One region of the Paracoccus cavernae genome, then DNA from elsewhere that is predicted to be linked to it. Evidence: riboswitches for the same ligand, from Rfam matches in the RefSeq annotation. Region 1 holds a riboswitch; each other region holds the start of a gene.
What was found. A riboswitch is a leader RNA that binds a small molecule or an ion and turns the genes downstream of it on or off. The one in region 1 is predicted to bind cobalamin.
Positions count from the first base shown of each region.

Region 1 (5,590 bases):
CTTCGTCGACGAACTTCGCAAGCCAATTGATTTCTTCGGGAGCAGGTGCAGGCGTTGGAGCGAAGGTGTTGGCTGTGCTTCAGGCCGTATAATGGGCGAGGTTTCGGGGCTCACATCGGTTTCCGCTAATTACGTGCCGAGCTCCAAGAAAGAGTATTCCGATGCATGCAGACGTCACTGGGCGGATAACCGTATGCGTGGCCCTCGACGTCAACGTCGGCGGCACAACTGTGTGCTCGGCATCAGCTCAGGGGCTTTCTGATCGGCCGGGAAGCGTCGGTATGGATGTCGATTGATTAGGTCGTGTCTACCTCATGAACACGTTGCGAACGCGATGTTTCAACAACGTTTCAACGCAGTTTGCACACTTGTGTAATTTTTAAATAAAGTATTGATAATTATTAATAATAATTAAATGATCGTAGCTGCCGTGGAGATGTTCCATCTGCGCGACTGCTATGTGACGCGGCCCAAGGATCGCGGGATCACCTCGATCGGGCGGGGCTGTCAGGACATGCTGGTCGACCGCTGCCAGTTTCTCTCGAACGAGATGTCCGAACTGGCGCAGAACCGCACCACGATCGCGATCAACGTCAATGCCAACGACACCAAGATCCGCCACAACCGCTTCGTGCGTTTCGGCCATTTCATGGTGGCCAACGGCGGCGGCCATATCATCGAGGGCAATCACTGGTTCCAAGGCGATTCCGCGCAGGCGGGCGTGCGCTTTGCCGGCCTCGTGCTGACGCAGACCAATGTTCAGGGCACGGTGAATGGCAACTACGTCGACAACAGCAGCATCGAATGGACCAACGAACATGCGGCAGTGCCGAATTTCGGAGGCAGCGAATATTCCTTTGGTGGGCTGACGATCACCGGCAATACTTTTCTGGCTTCGAATACGACGCTCGGCTTTTCATGGCTGACGGTGAAACCCTACGGCACCGGACACTTCGTCCACGGGCTCGCGGTGATGGGCAATGTCTTCAAATCCGACGTGAACAAGATCGACCGGATCGACAAGGTCGACACGACCTTTGCCGATCTCAATTACAGCCGGATGCGCAACCTGCAATTTCAAGGCAACATGTTCAACGGCGTGAACACCTATGTCGCCAATCCCGTCGATCTGACCCTGCAGCAAAACACCGCCTCGAACCGCTGGGTGATGGTTGCGGGGGCGGCGCTGCCCTTCAACGGCTGGGCCCAGAAAATCGAGTCGGTCATCGCCGAGACCGCGATCACCAATGCCTCGAATGCGCGGGTGACGGAAATGCCCTGGGTCCAGACGCAGATCGGAACCGACAAGCGCTCGATCGCGCTGAACTGGTCGACGGCGGTGAAGGGGACCGTCTCGGTCAGGGTCAGGGTCGATGTCGCAAACTAGGCGCTTTGGTCTAGGGTGCTGATCCGGGGGAGAAATGAGGGCTCCGGCGGCGAAATCCGTCGGGGCCGATTTCCTTGGAACCGCCGGCCGCTGCGCGCTTGGGCCTTCCTTCCCTTGCGGCACAGGACTTTAGTCCAAATCCGGTTTACCATCGCCTGCAATCCGGCTTACCTTGCGTGAAACCGTCCGTAGCGGCGCGTCGGACCCTGAGGAGGGGGAGCGTCGAGCGGAGGGGACAACGAGAGGAGTGCACCCATGTCAGTTGAAGCCGTTTCCCGACACCCCATTCCGTCCGGATTCGAGAATGCGATCGTGAAGCCCGAGGATTACGCGCGCCTCTATGCGGAATCGATGAATGATCCGGATGCGTTCTGGGGGCGCGAGGGCAAGCGGCTGGATTGGGTCACACCCTATACCAAGGTGAAGAATACCGATTTCACCATGGGCAAGGTCTCGATCAAATGGTTCGAGGACGGGGTTCTCAACGTCGCGGTCAACTGCATCGACCGCCATCTGCCGAGCCGCGCCAACCAGACCGCGATCATCTTCGAGCCCGATGATCCCTCGGCACCCGCACGCCACATCAGCTATGGCGAGCTCTCCGAAAGCGTGAACCGTTTCGCCAATGTGCTGCTGAGCCAGGGCGTGATGCGCGGCGACCGCGTGGTGATCTATCTGCCGATGATCCCCGAGGCGGCCTATGCCATGCTCGCTTGTGCGCGGATCGGCGCGGTCCATTCGGTGGTCTTCGCGGGCTTCTCGCCCGATGCCCTCGCCAACCGCATCAACGATTGCGGCGCGAAAGTCGTGATTACCTGCGACACCGCCCCGAGGGGCGGCCGCCGCACGCCCTTGAAGTCGAATGCCGATGCAGCGCTGCTGCATTGCTCGGACCGCGTGCGCTGCCTTGTCGTCAAACATACCGGCGACCAGACCACCTGGGTCCAGGGCCGCGATGTCGATGTGCTGGCCCAGATGAAAGAGGTCGCGCCCGATTGCCCGCCGCGGCCGATGAATGCCGAGGATCCGCTTTTCATCCTGTATACCTCGGGTTCGACCGGCAAGCCCAAGGGCGTCGTCCATAGCAGCGGCGGCTATCTGTGCTATGCGGCGATGACCCATCAGATGGTCTTCGACTACAAGGACGGCGACGTCTATTGGTGCACGGCCGATGTGGGCTGGGTCACCGGCCACAGCTATATCGTCTATGGCCCGCTTGCCAACGGCGGCACGACGCTGATGTTCGAGGGCGTGCCGAACTTCCCCGATCCGGGCCGGTTCTGGGCGGTTTGCGAAAAGCACAAGGTCAACCAGTTCTATACCGCCCCGACCGCGATCCGTTCGCTCATGGGGCAGGGGCCGGAATGGGTCGACAAATACGACCTCACCAGCCTGCGTGTGCTGGGCACGGTCGGCGAGCCGATCAACCCCGAGGCATGGGTCTGGTACGACAAGCACGTCGGCAAAGGCCGCTGCCCGATCGTCGACACCTTCTGGCAGACCGAGACCGGCGGCCATATGATCACCTCGCTTCCGGGCGCGATCGACACCAAGCCCGGTTCGGCGACGCTGCCCTTCTTCGGGGTGAAGCCGGTCGTTCTCGATGCCGCGACTGCTGCCGTACAAGAAGGTAACGGGGTCGAGGGCGTCCTGTGCTTCTCGGACAGCTGGCCCGGCCAGATGCGCACGATCTGGGGCGATCACGAACGCTTCATGGAGACCTATTTCCAGCAATATCCCGGCACCTATTTCACCGGCGACGGCTGCCGCCGCGACGAGGACGGCTATTACTGGATCACCGGCCGCGTCGACGACGTGATCAACGTCTCGGGCCACCGCATGGGCACGGCCGAAGTCGAATCCGCGCTGGTCGCCCATGTGAAGGTCGCCGAGGCCGCTGTGGTCGGCTACCCCCATAGCCTCAAGGGGCAGGGGATCTATGCCTATGTCACGCTGATGAACGGGATCGAGCCCTCGGACGATCTGCGCAAAGAGCTTGAAACATGGGTGCGCACCGAGATCGGTCCGATCGCCAAGCCCGATCTCATCCAGTGGGCACCGGGCCTGCCGAAAACCCGCTCGGGCAAAATCATGCGCCGCATCCTGCGCAAGATCGCCGAGAACGATTTCGGTGCTTTGGGCGATATCTCGACTTTGGCCGATCCTTCGGTGGTCGAGGATCTGATCGAGAACCGCCAGAACCACGGCTGAGGCTTTTTCCAAAGCCTGAATGCATAGAAACCCGCCGCATCCATGCGGCGGGTTTTCTTTTGGCGACCGCTGCCGCGCGCACATCTGACAGGCTGCGGCCTTGACCGGCGGCGGGCAGCGCGGCTAATTGGTGCGGCTACGGTTCCGGAACATCCGGATGAAAAGGGAATGCGGTGAGATCCCGCAACTGCCCCCGCAACTGTAAGCGGCGAGCGACGGCCGACACGCCACTGGGCAACCGGGAAGGCAGGTCTGATGCTTTGACCCGCGAGTCAGGAGACCTGCCGGCGCGATCACCCATTCGGGGTCCGGGGCGGACCTGCGAAGCGGATTGACCGCAGCGGTGACCAACCTCACCCGTCTGCGGCGGTTTTCCGTCCGAAGACATCTTTTCATCCCTTCCGGAGAACGCTCCGGATGACGCAAGGATTCCGCCGTGAAAACCAGATCACGCCATCCCCGCAACCTGACCGGCCTGGCCGCTTTGGCCGCGCTTTCGACCGCTTTTCCGCTGGCTGGCGTCGCGCAGGACGCCGCCTCGCCGGTGCTGCTCGATACCGTGACCATCGACGGCGGCCTCTCGCCCATCGCCACGGATGCTTACGGGCGCGCCTATAGCATCGTCGAAGGCGAAGAGATGCGCAGCCGCGCCACGCCTTCGTTGCGCGCGGCGCTGACCGGACTTCCGGGGGTGTCGGTCAGCGAAACCGGCCTCAGCTTCGGCTCGATCCGGATGCGCGGCGCTCCGGCGAACCACACGCTCGTGCTGGTCGACGGCGTCGAGGCGCGCGGCGGCGGCGAGGCCTTCATCCTCTCGGGCATGGGCATCGGCGAGGTCGAGCGGCTCGAGATCCTGCGCGGCCCGCAATCGGTCTTCTTCGGCTCGCGCGCCTCTGCCGGTGTCGTCAACATCATCACGCGGCGCAGCACCGAACCGGGGACGGGCGGAGAGATCCGCGCCATGGTCGGCGACGGCTATGACGCCTCGGCCTTTGCCTATGCGCGCGGTGCGCAGGGCGGGGTCAGCCTGTCTTACGGCGCGCGCGACGATCACGGCTATGACGCCTCGGGCAAGGGCGGCGAAAAGGACGGCTCGCGCCGCCGCAGCCTGACGCTTTCGGGCGATTGGCAAGCGACCGAGACGCTGCGGTTCGGGCTGACCCAGTCCCAGGCGCGCGAGACCTACGGCTACGACAATTCCGACTACCTCGCGACCGGCGAGGCCGATTACATGCAGGATATCCGTGACCTCAACAGCAAGCGCGACGAACGGATCGGGCAGGTTTTCGCGGAATTCGATACGCTCGACGGCCGCCTGACCCATCGGCTGAGCTACGAGCGCAGCCGTTACGCGCAGGATTTCCCCGGTGATTTTCCCGTTCAGATGCTCGGCGTGACGCGGGCGCTGAAATACCGCGCGAGCCTTTCGCTCGACGGGGTGGAGGTCGAGGCGGCCAATCATCTGCTCAACATCATGGCCGAGCAGATCCGCTGGAGCGAGAGCGCGACCGGCATTGCCGCGCAGGAGAAAAGCACCGATTCCGTCGCGCTGGAATATCGCGGCTTTTACGGCAACGGGCTGGACGTGCAGGCGGGCATCCGGCGCGACAACAACAAGGGTTTTCGCGATTTCACCAGCTGGAACCTCGGCCTCTCCAAGGATTTCGGCAATGGCCTGCGGCTCCATGCCTCGGCGGGGGCCGGCATGACCAACCCGACCTTTACCGAGCTCTTCGGCTATCCGGGCTGGAGCGTCGGCAACCCCGATCTGTCGCCCGAGGTGAACCGCAGCATCGATATCGGCCTTGCCGCCGAAACCGCCGACGGGCGCGGGCAGGTTGATGTCACGCTCTTTCGCGAGAAGCTGACCGATATGATTTCGTCGGGAAGCTGCGCCACCGGCTTTTGCTCGGTCAATGTGGCCGGAGATACCGTCCGGCGCGGCGTCGAGATAGCCGGCAGCTACGCGTTGCGCGACAATTTCAGTCTGCG
Region 1 is NZ_JBHMDZ010000010.1:37,828-43,417, reverse strand. Features, by position in the region: gene ACFFUC_RS09185 (hypothetical protein) at 416-1,387, shown strand; gene acs (acetate--CoA ligase) at 1,643-3,598, shown strand; cobalamin riboswitch at 3,721-3,901, shown strand; gene ACFFUC_RS09175 (TonB-dependent receptor plug domain-containing protein) at 4,035-5,590, shown strand, end outside.

Region 2 (5,590 bases), on a different contig from region 1:
CCCCGCCGCGATCAATGTCGCCGACAAGAAAAACCGGCAGGCCCACAGCTTGGGCAAACCCCATATTGGCGATATCGCTCGCCCGCAGATTGACTTCCGACGCGCTGCCCGCGCCCTCGACGATCACGATGTCATGGGCGGCTTCGAGGCGGCGAAAGCTTTCGAGCACCGCCGCCATCAGATCGGCCTTCATCCCCCAGTAATCGCGCGCGCGAAAAGCACCGAGCCGCTTGCCCTGCACGATCACCTGCGCGCCCATCTCGCTTTCCGGCTTCAAAAGGACGGGGTTCATGTCGCTGTGGGGCGCAAGCCCCGCCGCGCGCGCCTGCAGCGCCTGCGCCCGCCCGATCTCGCCGCCATCGGCGGTCACGGCGGCATTGTTCGACATGTTTTGCGGCTTGAACGGCGCGACCGAAAGCCCGCGGCGGCGCAAGGCGCGGCAGATCCCCGCGACGATCAGCGACTTCCCGACATTCGAGCCGGTGCCTTGGATCATCAGCGCGGGCATCAGAATTCGATCCCCGCCTGCCCCTTGATCCCCGCCCGCCACGGATGTTTCACCAGCGCCATTTCGGTCACGAGATCGGCCAGTTCGACCAGCTCGGGCTTGGCATTGCGGCCGGTCAGCACGACATGCGTCATCGCAGGCTTTTCGTCGCGCAGGAAGGCGCAGACCTCGGCCGGATCAAGGTAGTCGTTGCGCAAGGCGATATTGATCTCGTCGAGTAGCACAAACCGGATCGCCGGATCGCGGATCAGGGATTTGGCTTTCTCCCAACCCGCCTGCGCCGCAGCAATGTCGCGGGCGCGGTCCTGAACCTCCCAAGTGAAGCCTTCGCCCATCGTGTGGAACTGGCACAGATGCGGGAAATGGGTGGTCAGCAGGCGGCGCTCGCCGGTCTCGCGGCTGCCTTTGATGAATTGGACGACGGCGCAGGGCATCTCGTGGGCGATGGCGCGCATGACCATGCCGAAAGCCGAGGATGACTTGCCTTTGCCCGCGCCGGTATGAACGATGATCAGGCCCTTCTCGCCTTGACGCTCCTCGTTGACGCGATCCTTTGCAGCTTTGATTTTTTGCATTTTTTCCGCATGTTGCGCGTCATTCATCATGTCGAGTATCAACCTTTTCCGGACGGGTTTGCCGCAACGTTCCGGCCTTGGCCGGAGAGGGATTCGCCTTTCTGCCTAGTCCGGCACGCGCCCCTCTGGCAAGCCCGCAGCGCTGGTCCGGCGGGGGCGGAATGCGGGCCCGACACCACCGGCACCAATCGGCAACCCGAACGCGGCTTGACTTGGCGCGCGGCTTGGCGGCATCAAGGGCGGGCAATGGTTCCTGTGGCGACACAGGCTAAGAGGGAATGCACCAAGCCCGACAGCGCCGCGTCAAACGCGCGTCCGAAGGCCCGAGTGCAGCCGCCCCCGCGACCGTGACCGGAGAGCTTCTCCACCGCCACTGGGCCTGTCCCGGGAAGGCAGGAGAAGCGCGGGCCCCGTGCCCAGATCCGCAAGCCGGGAGACCTGCCTTTGCGAGATAACCAATGATGCGGACGGGGTGTGCCGCGGATGGATGGCATCGGACCACCCGCCCTTGCCCCCTCCGCCCGCCCTTTCGCAAAACCGAAGGGGCGCTTGTGGAAACCACGCTGTACATCTGCCAGACCTGCCGCATGGGCCAGCCCGTGCCCGAGGACGGCATCGTGCCCGGCGCGCGCCTTTTGGCGGCGGTCGCGGCAGGAGACCTGCCCGAAGGCATCCGCATCGTCCCCGCCTCCTGCCTTCAGGCCTGCGCCGAGGGCTGCGCCGTCGCGCTGAGCCGCCCCGGCGCATGGAGCTATGTTCAGGGCGGCCTTGCCCCCGACGACGCCGGCGAGGTCGCCACCATGGCGCGCCAATACCGCGACAGCGAAGACGGGATCGTGCCGTGGCGCGAACGCTCGGCACTCTTTCGCAAGAATACCGTCGCGCGCATCCCGCCGCTTCCCGCCCCCTCCCTTATTGCAACCCCGCTTGCGCCCAGCCCCGCAAAGGATCCGGCATGACTTTTCCGACGACCGCCCCGCTTTCCGGCACTGTTGCCGAAACCCGCACCCGAACTCTCGCCAAAACCCCCGTTACCGTGATCACGGGCTTTCTCGGCGCGGGGAAAACCACGCTGATCCGCCATCTGATCGGCAATGCCGGCGGCAAAAGGCTGGCGGTTCTGGTCAACGAATTCGGCACAGCCGGCGTCGACGGCGAGATCCTGAAATCCTGCGCCAGCAGCGATTGCCCCGAAAACAACATCCTCGAACTGGCGAACGGCTGCATCTGCTGCACGGTTGCCGACGACTTCCTGCCCGCGATGGAGCAACTTCTGGCCCTGCCCGAGCCGCCCGACCACATCCTGATCGAGACCTCGGGCCTGGCTCTGCCCAAGCCTCTCCTCAAGGCCTTCGACTGGCCTGCGATCCGCTCGCGCATTACCGTCGACGGGGTGATCGCTTTGGCCGACAGCGAGGCCTTGGCCGCAGGCGCCTTTGACGAGGGCGAGACCGAAGGCTCCGGTCACGACAGCCCGCTGGCCGAGGTTTTCGAGGATCAGGTCAACTGCGCCGATATCGTGCTTTTGACCAAAGCCGATCTCGCAAGCGAGGCGGTCAAAGCCGCAGCCCGCACCCGCCTTGCCGCGATCGCCCAGCGCAGCCTGCCGGTGATCGAGATCAGCGAAGGTGTGATCGATCCGCGCGTGATCCTCGGGCTCGAGGCCAAGGCCGAGGACGATCTGGCCGCGCGCCCCTCGCATCACGACGGGGCCGACGATCACGAACACGAGGATTTCGAAAGCATCGTGGTCGATCTCCCCGAGATCACCGATCCCGCCGATCTGGCCGCCCGCATCGAGCGCCTTGCCCGCGAGCAGCATATCCTGCGTGTCAAAGGTCATGTCGCGGTTGCGGGCAAGCCGATGCGGCTTTTGGTGCAGGCCGTCGGAGCGCGGGTGCGCCACCAATACGACCAGCCGTGGCGGGGTCCGCGCCATTCGCAGCTCGTGGTGATCGCCGAGCATCACGACATCGACCCCGCCGCCATCCGCAAGGTGCTTGTCGGCTGATGCATGTCGTCTTTCGCGAAAAGGGCGGGCTTGAAGAAAGCGCCACGCCGCAAGATCTCGGGCAAAGCCCCGCGGATCTTGCCGTGTTGTCCTTTTCCGACAGCGATCTTGGGGCCTTTGCCCAGGCTTGGCACGACGGGCGGGAGCATCTGCCCCCGCTTCGCCTCGCGCCGCTGGCACGGCTGACGCATCCGGTCTCGGTCGATCAGTATATCGAGGCCACGCTTTCGGGCGCACGCGCCATTCTGGTGCGGCTTCTGGGCGGGCAGAGCTATTGGCCCCACGGAGTCATGGCCCTGCAGGATCTCGCCCGCCGTCGCGGCATCCGGCTAGTGCTTTTGCGCGGCGACGGGGGCGTGGATGCGGGGCTGATGGGCCTGTCGAATGTCGATGCCGCCCTGTGGCACCGGCTGAACCGGCTTTGCGCGATCGGCGGGGTCGAGGCGGCAGCCGCCGCGCTGCGGCTTTTGGCGGGTGGAGAGTTCGCGGCCGAGACCGATCCCCTCGCCCAGCCTTTGCCCGAACCCTTGCCCGAAGCGGGCTGGCTGGACCCGCAAAGCTCCGCCACGAAGAGGGCGCAAGGCTGGATCGCCATTCCCTTCTACCGCGCGTGGCTCCTTGCGGGCGACATCGCCCCGATCCATGCGCTGATCGCGGCTTTCGCGGCCAAAGGCGTCACGGCGCAGGGGATCTTCCTGCCCTCGCTGAAATCGGCAGAAGCGCAGCGCTTCCTGCATGCGGCTTTTGCCGAAAATCCGCCGCTTGCCGTGGTCAATACCACCGCCTTCTCGAGCGGCGATCCCGATTGTGCCCTCCGCTCCGGCCCGCCGGTTTTCCAGGCGGTACTGTCGACCGCCGAGGCGCGTCTTTGGGCCGAGAGCAGCCGCGGCCTGTCGCCGGCCGATATGGCGATGCATGTCGTTCTGCCCGAGGTCGACGGCCGCGTTCCCGCGCAGATCATCTCGGTCAAAGAGGCAGGACGCCATGACCCCGATCTGCAAATCGCGCTCCCCCGCCACCACCCGCTGCCCGACCGGATCGCGGCGTTGGCCGCGCGGGTGCTGGGCTGGTGCGCATTGCAACCCGAGCCCGCACCTGCGCCTGCGCCCGCACTGGCTTTGGTGCTTTCGACCTATCCGGGCAAGCCGTGGCTGGATGCCCATGCGGTCGGCCTCGATGCCACGCTTTCGGCGGAGGCGATCTTGCGTGGTTTGGGCGAAGAGCCCGAGGCACTCGCACCCCTTTTGCGCAACCGCACCCTGCACTGGCCGCTCGCCGACTACCGCAAAGCCTTGGCCCGACTACCCAAAGAGCTGCGCAAATCGCTCCGCGACCATTGGGGCACGCCCGAGGAGGACCCACAGATCCACGGCGGCGCGGTCCATTTCCACGCCGTGGCGCAGGGTTCGCATCTCGTCGCGCTCCAGCCCGAGCGCGGCCGGATCGCGGATCGCGAGAGCGGCTATCACGACCTCTCCGCCCCGCCCCGCCATGCCTATGTCGCCTTCTATCTTTGGCTTGCGACCCGCGTGAAAGCGATCCTCCATCTCGGGGCGCATGGCACGCTCGAATGGCTGCCGGGCAAGGCCGTCGCGCAGTCTCGGACTTGCTGGCCCGAGGCGCTGACCGGCGCGCTGCCGGTGATCTATCCCTTCATCGTCAACGATCCGGGCGAAGCCGCACAGGCGCGCCGCCGGCTGGGCGCGCTGACGCTCGGCCATATGCCCCCGCCGCTCAAACCCGCGCAGCTGCCGGAGAAATTCGTCAGCCTCGAGCAGATGCTCGACCGCTATGCCTTGGCCGACGGCATCGATCCCGCGCGCCGCGACCGCTTGGCCGACATGATCCGCGACGAGGCCGAGGCCTTAGGCCTTTTCGCCGAACTCGGGCTTGATCCTGCGGCAGCGCCCGAAGCGCTCGGCTCGCTCGACCGTTTCGTCTGCGAGCTCAAGGAAAGCCGCTATACCGACGGGCTCCATATCTGGGGCGCGGCCGAGGGCGAGGTCGAGGGGCTTGCCCGCGCTTTGGCGGGCCGCCATGTCGCGCCCGGCCCGTCGGGCAGCCCGTGGCGCGGCGCGCGCGATGTCGCCCCCACGGGCCGCAACCTTTACGCGGTCGATCCCCGCGCCCTGCCCTCGCCCGAGGCCGAGGCCAAGGGACGCGCCATGGCCGAGGAGTTCATCCGCAGCTATCTGCAAGATCACGGCGACTGGCCGCAATCGGTGATGATCGATCTCTGGGGTTCGGCCACGATGCGCACAGGCGGCGAGGATTTCGCGATGGCGCTGGCGCTGGCGGGGCTTTCGGTGTTGCGCGATGCGGGCACGGGTCGGGTGACAGGGCTGGAGGTCGTGCCGCTCTCGTTGCTGGGGCGTCCGCGGATCGGCTGCATCCTCAAGATATCAGGTCTGTTTCGCGACAGTTTTCCGGTGCTGATCCAGCTTTTCACGCTCGGGGCCAGAATGTTGGCCGCCCGCGTGGAAAACGGGATCGAGA
Region 2 is NZ_JBHMDZ010000002.1:201,247-206,836, reverse strand. Features, by position in the region: gene ACFFUC_RS04630 (cobyric acid synthase) at 1-508, opposite strand, end outside; gene cobO (cob(I)yrinic acid a,c-diamide adenosyltransferase) at 508-1,113, opposite strand; cobalamin riboswitch at 1,314-1,543, shown strand; gene ACFFUC_RS04620 (DUF1636 domain-containing protein) at 1,635-2,042, shown strand; gene cobW (cobalamin biosynthesis protein CobW) at 2,039-3,094, shown strand; gene cobN (cobaltochelatase subunit CobN) at 3,094-5,590, shown strand, end outside.
Region 2: linked by a shared signal. The riboswitch ahead of ACFFUC_RS04620 (DUF1636 domain-containing protein) and the one ahead of ACFFUC_RS09175 (TonB-dependent receptor plug domain-containing protein) in region 1 are both predicted to bind cobalamin.

Region 3 (5,590 bases), on a different contig from region 1:
GCCTCGAAAGCGGCCCAGACCGCGCGGGCGAGGCCCTCGTGGCGCGCCCAGACGGCGGGGAGGCTTTCCTCGTCGAGGATCATCGTCAGCGCCTCGTTCGCGGCATAGATCATCTGGACCGGCGCGGTGCCGTCCCAGAATTGCCACAACTCGGTCGCTTCGGCGCGGGCGTGCCAGTTCCAGTAAGGCGTGGCCATATCGCTTGGACCCATGGCTTTCGCGCGTTCCGAGAACCACACGAATGCCGCGCCGGGCGGAGACATCAGCCCTTTCTGGCTGGCCGAGACCAGCACATCGATTCCCCAATCATCCATACAGAGCTCTGCACATCCGAGCGAGGCGATCGCATCCACCGCAAACAGCGCGGGATGATCCCCGATCGCGGCTTTCAGCGCCATCAGATCGGCCTGAACCGAGGTTGCCGTGTCGATATGGCAGACCAGCACGGCCTTGATGAGATGGTCCTTGTCGGCAGCCAGCCTTTCCGCCAGTTGCGCGGGATCGGCGGCGCGGGCGGCGAAATCCATGATCTCGACCTCGACCCCCATCGCCTGCGCCGCGCGCGCCCAACCGTGGCCGAAATGGCCCGAGGTCAGGACCAGCGCTCGTTCGCCGCGGTGGAAGAGATTGGCAATCGCGGCCTCCCATCCGGCATGGCCGTTGCCGATATAGGCGGCGAGATGCGCCCGCGTGCCCGCCAAACGCTTGAGCCCCGCCATGAGCCGGAGGTTGAGCGCGGGCAATTCGCCCGAATAGATATCGGGCGAGGGCCGCGCCATCGCGCGCAAAACGCGGTCGGGCAGGGGCGAGGGGCCGGGAATGGCAAGCGTGGTTCGGCCGTTGGCAAAGGTCATCTGGGAGTCCCGAAGCGGAAAGGAGACAGGCGCGTGATCTCTGCGCCGCCCATCGATAGGGCGGCCCGAAAGCAGGGTCAATTCCCGCCTTCGGGTCGGCCCCCTTCGGGTTTGTTCTCGGCCTAGCCCTCCGGCCCTCTCTGCGGTCAGCTTTCGCGGTTTTGCGGCGCGGTCTCTTCGTCGGGCCAACGCTCGTGCAGGATGAGATCGTCCAGAACGCGGCGTTCGGCCCAGCCGCGCGCCTGCAACTCGGGCTGCTCGTACAACTCGGCGACATGGCCGAGGCAGAGATAGGCCACCGGCACGACATGGTGAGGCAGGTTCAGGATGCGGCGCAGATCGGCATCGTGAAAGATGCTGACCCAGCCGACGCCGATCCCCTCGGCCCGCGCTGCCAGCCACAGATTCTGGACCGCGCAGACCGTCGAATAAAGATCGGTGTCGCGGTTGTGGGTGCGCCCGAGAACGACCTTGCCGCCGCGATCGCGGTCGCAGGTGATGCACAGATTGACTGGCGCATCGGTGATGCCTTGCAGTTTCAGCTCGGAATAAAGCTGCCGTTTCCGGCCGTCGAACATGTCTTCGGCTTCGTGATTGGCGGTCTCGAAAGCGGCGCGGATCTGCTGGCGGACGGCGGTGCTTTCGATGATGAGGAAGTTCCACGGCTGCATCAGCCCGACCGAGGGCGCGGCATGGGCGGCTTCGAGCAGGCGGCGCAGGACCTCGGGGGCGATGGGGTCGGGCAGAAACTGGCTGCGCACGTCGCGCCGCTCGTTGATGGCGCGGTAGATCGCCGCGCGCTCGGCCTGCGAAAAGGGCCGCGCGGGTTCGGGATGGTCCGACGGGCTATGTGCCGTTTGGTCGGAATTCGCCGTGTTGTGACCCGAAGGGGGGCGGTTTGGTTGCATGACGTCCCTCGTCTGACAGACCTGCGAGCGCGCCATCGTCCGCATGGCGCAGTCTATGCCGTCTGGCCGGTCTTCTGACTTGGTTTCATCCGGTCGCGGCGCCTTCCCGGCTTGCGCCAGTGACCATGCCGCCCGTCCACCTTACAGCGTTGGGCACGTTGCGGATGTTCGCCGCATTCCCGATTCTCCCGGCCGATCGCGCGGGCACCAGACCCGCGAAACATAGCCCGAACGGCGCCTTTGGGTAAATCCCTTGCGCGGCCTCAGGAGAGGGGGCGTTGCCAATCGCGCGAGGGCGGGTTGCGGATGGCCGCCTGATGGGCCGGCTGCCAAACTGGCGTCATGGCCTTGTCCTGAGCGTAGTAATCGCGAAACCAGCCGACATAACGCGCCGCACCCTCGCGGATATCGGTGCGGTTCACCGTGCCGGTCAGATGCCCGAGCAAGGTGGTGTCGGCCCATGTCGCCTCGACGTCGCCGGGCTGCATCGGCAGCATCTCGAACAGGGCCTCGCGCCCCGAGGCCGCCTCGAGCGCGCGCACAAAGCCCATCAGCGGGACGGGCTGGCCGTTGCCGATATTGACCACGCGCCAGGGCGCGCAGGGCGAGAGGCTGTCGAATTCCGCGGCAGGCCCGCGGCTGGCCGCATTCGGCGCAGGCGGGACCGCATCCATCAGCGCGCGGATCGAGGCAACCAGATCGTCGACGAAGGTGAAATCGCGCATCATGTGACCGTGGTTGAACAGCTTGATCGCGCGCCCCTCGAACAGCGCCGAGGTAAAGAGATGCGGCGCCATATCCGGCCGCCCCCAAGGGCCGTAAACCGTGAAGAAGCGGAACATCGTGATCGGCAGCGCAAAGAGGCCGGCGTAGGAATGCGCCATCATCTCGTTGGACTTCTTGGTCGCGGCATAGAAGGACAGGGGCAGATCGGTCTTGTCGGTCTCGCGGTAGGGCATTTGGGCATTGCCGCCATAGACCGAGCTGCTTGATGCCATCAGCATATGGCGCGGGGGATGGGCGCGGGCCGCTTCAAGCAGCTCGTAGCTGCCTTGCAGGTTCGAGGCGAGATAGGTCTCGGGATGGGTGATCGAATGGCGCACGCCGGCCTGAGCCGCGAGATGGACGACCACATCGGGCTTGTTGGCCGCGAAAAGGTCGCGCAGCAGGCCGGGGGTTTCGATCTTGGCGCGGATCGAGAGATAATTCGGGCTGGCCAGAAGCTGCGCCTCGCGCGCGGCCTTGAGGGCGGGGTCGTAATAGGCGTTGTGATCGTCGACCCCGACCACTTCGCAGCCCTCGCGCAGCAAAAGCCGTGCGAGCGTCGCGCCGATGAAACCTGCCGCTCCGGTGATCAGAACTCTCACAGCGCGGCCTCCACGGTTGTGGATTGCCCGAAGGCGGGGTTGTGGCCGCTGGAGGCGGTGCTGCGCGCCGGCGCGTCTAGCCCCGCGGACATCGGCAGATCGCGCACGACCGGCAAGCGGCGGCGGCGCATCAGCCATGCCACGCCCAAAAGATCGACCGCACCCACCCGCGCGCGCTGGAAATTGTTGTAGTTCGAGCGCCCCGAGGCCCGTTCGGCATGGGTGACGGGTACGGTCACGACCGTCCACCCCTCGCGTTTGATCATGGCGGGCATGAAGCGGTGGATATGGTCGAAGAAGGCGAGATTCAGATAGACCTCGCGCGGGAATGCCTTGAGCCCGCAGCCGCTGTCGCTGACCCCGTCGCCCAAAAGCCCGCCGCGAATGCGGTTCGCGAGCTTCGAGGCCCATCGTTTCGAACGTGTATCCTTGCGCCCGACCCGCTGGCCCTGCACAAGCCCGATACGGTCGCCCGCGGGGGCATCGAGCAGGGGGCGCAGCAGGTCCGGCAGGTTCTCGGGCGGGTTTTGTCCGTCGGCATCCAAGGTTGCGATGATGCGGCCTTTGGCGGCCAGAATGCCGCTGCGGATCGCCGCCGATTGCCCGCAGGAGCTTTGGTGGCAGACCACCCGTAGCTGCGGCATCCGCCGTCTGAGCCGCGCAAGAACATCACGGGTCTGGTCGGTCGATGCATCATCCACGACGATGATTTCGTGATCGGCATCGGCCATGACGCGCGAGATGTCGAGAAGCAGGGCCTCGATATTGCCGGCCTCGTTTTTGGCGGGCAGGACGATGGAGATGTCGAAAGTCATGGTGTGACCTCGTTGGGTTGGAAGAGGGTGTAGGTGTCGCTGCGGTAGGGAAGGCGCGCGACCGGATGCAGGCCCGCGATCTGTGCGCCCGAAAGGTCGAGCAGGACGCCGCCGGGGTGGCTCGCGGCCCAGTCGGCGACGGCCTCGGGCGTGGTCGGACGGGCGACGGGATGGTCGAGCCGCGCGGCGAAGTTGAGCTGGGCGTGATAGGTGCCGTCGGTGATGGCGATGCCTGCATCACGGTAGGGCGCAAGCGCTGCGCCGAGCGGGGTCAGGTCGTAGCGCGCAAAGAGCAACGGGCTGGCCGCGAGATGCAGCGCGATCACGAAAGAAAGCGCCAATGCCCCCAGCCCGATCAGCCCAGAGCGCAGGCGCAAAAAGCCCCAGATGCCCGCTCCGAGGCACAAGAGCCCCAAGGCGGCCGCCCAGAGCGGCTGGCGGAAATCGAGCGCCTCGAGCGCAGGCACCAGACGCAGGCCCGCCGCCACCAGCCCGAGGGCAAGGCCCGCAAGCGGCAGTGCCAGCCACAGATCGCGGCTTGTCCATTGTCTTTGGGCGGGGCCGCGCGCGAGCAGCAGGGCCAGAGCGGGTATTTCGGGCAGCAGGTAATGGGTTTGTTTGCCGCTGATTGCCGAAAAGGCGATGAGCGCGCCGAGAAACCAGATGGTCAGGAAACGGGTCTCGGGTCGGGCGGCAAGGGCGCGCGGCGCCAGTGCGCCCAGCCCCGAGCGGGTCCAGCCGAAGGGCCAGATCAGCATCGGCAGCAAGGCCAGATAGAACCAGACCGGCCGTTGATGCGCAAAGCTCGACGCCATGCGCCCCGCACTTTGCCGCCAGAGGACCTCGATCTGGTAGGGCTCGCCGCCGATGACCAGCGCCGGAAGAAGCCACAGCGCGACCAGCACGATCGCCACGCCAAGGGCGAGCGCCAGCCCGCGAAACCATTTGCTCACAGGCGCTCTCGGCGCGGGGGCCCAAAGCGGCATGGTCAGCGCGACAGGCAGCACATGGAGAAAGATCACCGGCCCCTTGCCGTAGACGCCCAAAGCGATCGCCGCCCCCAGAAGCAGCCAGCTCCGGCGGCCCGACGCCGTGCCGCCCGCGAGGTCGGGCTCTTGCGCCGCTTGCCATAGCGCCAGCATCGCAAGCAGGGTCGAGACCGCCAGAATGGTGTCGAACATCGTGGTCGAGCCGAAGAACAAAAACACCGGCGAGCAGGCGAGGATCAGTGCCGCAATGCCCGCGCGCTCCGGCTCGCCCGGCCAGAGCCTGCGCGCCAGCAGCCCTGTCAGGGCGACGCCGCCGACGGCGAAAGCGGGCGCGACAAGGCGTGCGGCCAGACCGCTCGGGCCGGTGAAAAGCCAGACCAGATTGATCAGCCAGAACAGCAGGGGCGGTTTGTGCCCGTAAAGCTCGCCGTTGAGATGGGGCACGAAAAGCGAGCCGCCCTGATGCATCTCCCATGCGGCGGCGACATAGCGGGTCTCGTCGATGGGCATCAGCGGGCGCAGCAGCACCAGAACCAGCAGGCCGAGCGCGAACAGCAGCGTGGCGGAAAGAACGGACAGCCTCATGCGGCGCTTCCGTCGCCTGCCGCAAGCGCAGTGGTGCGGCCGGTTTGGCGGATCAGCATCAGATTGCGGATA
Region 3 is NZ_JBHMDZ010000001.1:343,094-348,683, reverse strand. Features, by position in the region: gene ACFFUC_RS01755 (pyridoxal-phosphate-dependent aminotransferase family protein) at 1-854, opposite strand, end outside; gene bluB (5,6-dimethylbenzimidazole synthase) at 1,001-1,762, opposite strand; cobalamin riboswitch at 1,810-1,989, opposite strand; gene ACFFUC_RS01745 (NAD-dependent epimerase/dehydratase family protein) at 2,026-3,129, opposite strand; gene ACFFUC_RS01740 (glycosyltransferase family 2 protein) at 3,126-3,944, opposite strand; gene ACFFUC_RS01735 (ArnT family glycosyltransferase) at 3,941-5,518, opposite strand; gene ACFFUC_RS01730 (lipid-A-disaccharide synthase N-terminal domain-containing protein) at 5,515-5,590, opposite strand, start outside.
Region 3: linked by a shared signal. The riboswitch ahead of bluB (5,6-dimethylbenzimidazole synthase) and the one ahead of ACFFUC_RS09175 (TonB-dependent receptor plug domain-containing protein) in region 1 are both predicted to bind cobalamin.

Region 4 (5,590 bases), on a different contig from region 1:
TGCCCCAATTGCGGCCAGCCCGGAATGCATATGGCGGAGGGCTGCATGACCTGCCTCAATTGCGGCTATTCGAAATGCGGCTAGGGCACGGCACAGCCGGGCCAAAAGAAAAGCGGCGCGAAAACCGCGCCGCTTCTCGTCTATTCTCGCGAAACCGCCGCGTGATCAGTCGTCGACCGCGACATATTTCTCGGCGAGGATGACCACCGGACGCAAAGGCGCGCCGATCTGGTCGAGCACCGAAATATCGGTCAGCGCCAGCTTGTAGCTGCCCGGAGCCAGCAGAACCGGCAGAATGCGCGCATTGCGGCCGTCGTCTGAATCGTCGTTTTCCTGCACCACGCGGCCCGAGGCATCAAAAAGCACCAGCTTGGTATCGACGCCCGAGGGCGAACCCAGCGTGCGGATCCCGATCAAGGTCGGCTCGGAGAGTTCGAAACCGAACCAATTGGCCGAGCTGCCCTGAAGGATGACCTCGCCCTGGGTGCGCTTGAACACAAGCGGCGCGACCGGATAGCTGTCGTCGACCGGCGGCAGCTCGCCGCGCGCGGCGGCGCGACGGATGTATTCCTGCGGATCGAGCGTCTTGGCCGAGACCGTGATCGTGCCCTGCGCGCCGCCATTCACCGCACCGACGCCGATGCAGTAACGCCCTGCTTCGAGAACCGGCGAGAAGTCGAGGCGCGAGTTGCGACCGTCGGCATCGTCGTTGATCGCGATGCGCTGGCCGCTTTGGTCGAACAGCGCGATCTGCGGATCGACACTGCCGTCGCCGAGCGCGCGCAGCGAGACCGGCGAAGCCTTGTCAAGCGTGAAGCGCAGATAGCGGTTGCGCTCGGCACTGCCTGCCGACGTGATCTCGCCCTTGGCCAGTGCCAGCTCGAGGGATTCGGCTGCGAAAGCCTCGGCCTCGGTGTCGGGGGAACAGGTCAGCGCAGTGCTTTCCATCAAGGGCTGCTGGCCGTCGCGGCCGACTTGCACGGTCACATCGACCGTATCGCGCAGCTCGCCCATGCGCAGACAGTAATCGCCCTGCGCGACATTGATCTCGAGCAGCGAATTGAGCGAATTTTCCATATCGTCATTGCTGCCGATCTCGTTGCCCTCGCTGTCGAGCAACGTGACCGAGGGGTCGCCGTCGGCATTGGAACGCGCCTCGATGCGGATCCTCTGATTCCCGTCCGTCACGCGGAAGCCGAAGATATTGTTCTCTTCGTCGAGAAAGCGCGCCTGAAGCGGCTCGTCGACCGAGGAAATATCCGATTCCTCTGCCGAAGCGCCCAGCCACGGGCCCGCAATGGAGGGGCCGCATTGTGCCTGACCGCTCGCGGCAACCGCCACCTCGACGGCCGCCACGGCATCGTCGGTCGCGGCATCGGCAGCTTCCGCAGCGGCATCCGCTGCAGCCTGGGCGGCCTCCAGAGCGGCGCGCGCGGCGTTTTCGGATTGGCTCCAGCCGGTACCGGCAGAGATCGCAAGCGCCGCGACCGACAGAGTGGCAAGAAGCTGATGGCGGATTGTCATCACAAAATCCCGTTCCTGATTAAACTGTTGCGTGGTCTTTTTCACAAAGGTTAACCCTCCTGCAACGCCAAACAACGCCGGCGGAGGGCAGTCGTTCCGGCGCGGGGCCGGCTTAGGCGAAAGAGACAGGCCCGCGCTCTACAATGCAAGCCGCGATTGCGGCCACTAAAGGGGACGACAGGCTGCAGGCAGACCGCGCCCAGACCGCGGCCCAGACCGCGCGAGGCGGAACTGCAAAGGATCATGTTCTCGACCGCAGCATTCTGCGCTAGATTGCCGCGGTCACCAGAGCATTCCGTTTTCCCGCAGAACGTCTTTCCCCAAAACAACCGCAGCCGCCCGCCTTTTTTCCGGCCGTTCCCGCCGCGAAACTTCCCGCCCCTCTCCGGTGCCGAAAGCGCGCAAACTCGCCCTGACGTTGCGCCGTTTCCAAAGGGAAGGTTGAACTGTGGCTGATCTCGGCTTACGGACCTGCGACCAAACAACGAGTAGGCCATGGCCCAAAACGATTTAGAAGCCCGTCACCTCGAGACGCTCGACCGCGATCTGGGCCGGTTCTCGAACCTGGAAGTGGCGACCGGCTATATCTCCCGCCCGCTCGTCGCGCCGGGGATCGCCTTTGTCTTCATCCTGCTGGCCGGATTGGTCGCAGCGGTCCTTCTGGGGCATTCCAACAATGTGATGATCGTCGTCGTCGCGGCGATCTTCGGGGCCTATATGGCGCTCAATATCGGCGCCAACGACGTGGCCAACAATATGGGTCCGGCAGTCGGGGCCAATGCGCTGACCATGGGCGGCGCGATCATCATCGCGGCGGTCTTTGAAAGCGCGGGTGCGCTGATTGCGGGCGGCGATGTCGTCACCACGATCTCGCGCGGCATCGTCGCGCCCGAAAGCATCGGCACGCAGGCGACCTTCATCTGGGCAATGATGGCGGCGCTGCTGTCTTCGGCGCTTTGGGTGAACCTTGCGACCTGGATCGGCGCGCCGGTCTCGACCACGCATTCGGTGGTGGGCGGCGTCATGGGCGCAGGCATCGCGGCTGCCGGTTTCGGCGCGGTGAACTGGGGCAATGTCACCACCATCGCGGCAAGCTGGGTGATCTCGCCCCTGCTTGGCGGCGCGATTGCGGCCGCCTTCCTGTGGTTCATCAAATCCCAGATCGTCTACCGCGACGACAAGATCGCCGCCGCGCGCCTGTGGGTGCCGGTTCTGGTCGGGATCATGGCGGGCACCTTCTCGAGCTATCTCGCTCTCAAGGGCCTGCGCCAGCTGATCGAGGTCACGCTGACGGGCAGCCTGCTGATCGGCCTCGGCATCGGCATCGCGACCTGGCTGATCATGATCCCCGTGATCCGTCGCCAGTCCGAAGGCGCGGAGAACCGCAACAAATCGCTCAAGCCGCTTTTCGGCATCCCGCTCGTCGTCTCGGCCGCGATGCTGAGCTTTGCTCATGGTGCGAACGATGTCGCCAATGCCGTCGGCCCGTTGGCCGCCATCGTCGAGGCGGCCCAATCGGGTGCGGTCACGGAAAACGTCAGCATCCCGCTGTGGGTCATGCTCATCGGGGCCTTCGGGATCTCGTTCGGACTGTTCCTCTTCGGTCCGAAACTGATCCGCATGGTCGGAAGCCAGATCACCAAGCTCAACCCGATGCGCGCCTTCTGCGTCGCGCTTTCGGCGGCGCTGACGGTGATCGTGGCAAGCGGCATGGGCCTGCCGGTCAGCTCGACCCATATCGCGGTCGGCGCGATTTTCGGCGTGGGTTTCTTCCGCGAATGGGATGCCGAGCGCCGCCTGCGCAAGGCCCGCGTCGCCATGCCGGTCGAAGACCAGCTCGGCCCCGAAGAGCGCCGCCGCCGCAAACTGGTGCGCCGCACCCATGTCACGACGATCGCGACCGCCTGGGTCGTGACCCTGCCCGCCGCCGCGGTGCTGTCGGCGATCATCTTCCTCGGGCTGAACGCGATCTCGGGCTGAGAACGCCCACCGCGCAAGATCTTGCTCCGGCCCGCTGCGGCCGGAGTTTTCATTTGTGCCTCCCGAGAGCACCAGAGCAAATGCCCGCCTTCGACGGCATAAGGCTTGCAACCGGACAGCGACCGCCACATAGTCGCTTGGTCAGAGATGTTGCTTGCAACATGGGAACTGGGTTTCGAACCCGACCGCCCCCGCGACTGTGAGCGGAGAATGCAGCGAGAAAGCCACTGGTGCCACGCACTGGGAAGGCCGCGAGCATGATGATCCGCGAGTCAGGAGACCGATCTCTGACGATCAATCAACCTCCGTCGGGTGTGACGGAAAGGAGCTGACATGTCGCGTATGATCGCAACGGCAAATGCCGTAACTTCCGCCGAACAATCGAGCCCGCGGGCCACGATCATTCTGGCCACGGTCCTTGGTTTGGGCCTCGTTTTCCTCTCGGGCATTGCCCAATCCGAAACCTTGCATGATGCGGCCCATGACCTGCGCCATGCGGCCGGCTATCCCTGCCACTAACCGCACATGGATCTGAAATCTTTGTCCAGCGCCTTGATCGCTGGCGCTGCTGCAGGGCTGATTGCCGCCCTGTTGCAGCTGTGGCTTGTCCAGCCGGTGCTTTTGCACGCCGAGCTTTACGAGGGTGGCGAGCGCGTCCATTTCGCAAGCGCCGCGCCCCACCACCACGGCGAGGCAGAGGACGGGGCGCAGCCCCATGACCATGCGGCCGACCACGCTGCGGACCAAACCGCGCCGACAGCAGCCCCCGCGGCTGATGAAGGGGTGTCCGGCGGCATTGACCTCAAGCGCGACGCGCTGACGGTCTTGTTCTCGATCCTGATCTATGCGGGATATGGGCTGCTCGGCCTTGCCGTTCTGCTGATCGCATTGGGTCGCGGCCAAAACCTGCGGCCGCGCGACGGGATGCTTTGGGGCCTTGCGGGCTTTCTCGCGGTGCAATTCCTCCCCGCCTTGGGACTTGCACCCGAGCTGCCGGGCATGTCCGCCGCCGATCTCGGCCAACGCCAGCTCTGGTGGGGTGCGACCGTGCTCGCCTCCGGCCTCGGGCTCTGGCTCATCGCTTTCGGCACAAGCTGGCGGGCATGGGCTCCGGCCATCGCCCTGATCGCGGCCCCCCATGTGATCGGCGCACCGGCGGTCCATGTGTTCGAAGGTCCCGCTCCGCCGGAACTCGCCTCGGAATTCGCGAGCCGCGCCTTGGGCGTGGGCCTCGTGGGCTGGGTCGTTCTCGGGCTGGTCCTTTTCACGCTGGTCCTGCCCAAACGCACCGCCTGAGCCGTGGCGGAAAGCCTCTCGCAACTCAGGCCGGCGCCTCTGACAGGGGCGCTGGCCGATCGTTTGGCGCAATGCGGCTGGAGCTTCGCGACCGGCCCCGCGCTGTCGGCCCTCACGCTGCAAACCCCGCCCTTTCCGGTTGACCGCGATTACCGCGTTCAGGCCTACGAGACGATTTCAAGCCTGCCCGCATCGTGCAATTTCGGCCTGATCCTGCTCAAATGCGGCGCGACCGGCCCCGAGCTCCTCCCGCGCCATCTGCAACTGCCGGAAGGTTTCGCGCTTGCGGGCATTGCCGCCGCGAAACGCGCGAGCCTCGGCCCCCATCCTTTTGCCGAGCATTTCGGCCATGCCTATCGCGCGCAACAGCACGAGTTGCGGGACCTGATCCTGAGCGGCGCCGCACCCGAGAGAGCCGAGTTCCGCAAGGCGCCGCGTCTGATGCTGCGCTGCCTGTTGCGCCAGCTCGCGGCCGATCACGCCCGAACGGTCGCGTGCTTTGCCCCGCTCCATGACCGGCCGCTCGCCCTGCATCTGGGGTGCGGTTAAGGTTCCACTCCCGCCAGCGCGAGCATGCGGTCCAGAGCGAGATGGCTCTCGAGATGGTCGGCCAAAGCATCAAGAACCGCGTCGATTTTGGCGTCATAGGCCAGATCCGAGACCGCACCGAAGCCGCCGAGATAGGCCGCGCGGAAACCGTCATCGGCAAACAACCCGTGAAGATAGCTGCCCTCGACACGGCCATCGCGGGAAACCGCGCCTTCCGGCGAAGACCCTTGAGTTTGCCCGA
Region 4 is NZ_JBHMDZ010000002.1:207,560-213,149, reverse strand. Features, by position in the region: gene ACFFUC_RS04660 (adenosylcobalamin-dependent ribonucleoside-diphosphate reductase) at 1-84, shown strand, start outside; gene ACFFUC_RS04655 (DVUA0089 family protein) at 166-1,524, opposite strand; gene ACFFUC_RS04650 (inorganic phosphate transporter) at 2,020-3,504, shown strand; cobalamin riboswitch at 3,633-3,807, shown strand; gene ACFFUC_RS04645 (CbtB domain-containing protein) at 3,838-4,023, shown strand; gene ACFFUC_RS04640 (CbtA family protein) at 4,030-4,800, shown strand; gene ACFFUC_RS04635 (hypothetical protein) at 4,804-5,349, shown strand; gene ACFFUC_RS04630 (cobyric acid synthase) at 5,346-5,590, opposite strand, start outside.
Region 4: linked by a shared signal. The riboswitch ahead of ACFFUC_RS04645 (CbtB domain-containing protein) and the one ahead of ACFFUC_RS09175 (TonB-dependent receptor plug domain-containing protein) in region 1 are both predicted to bind cobalamin.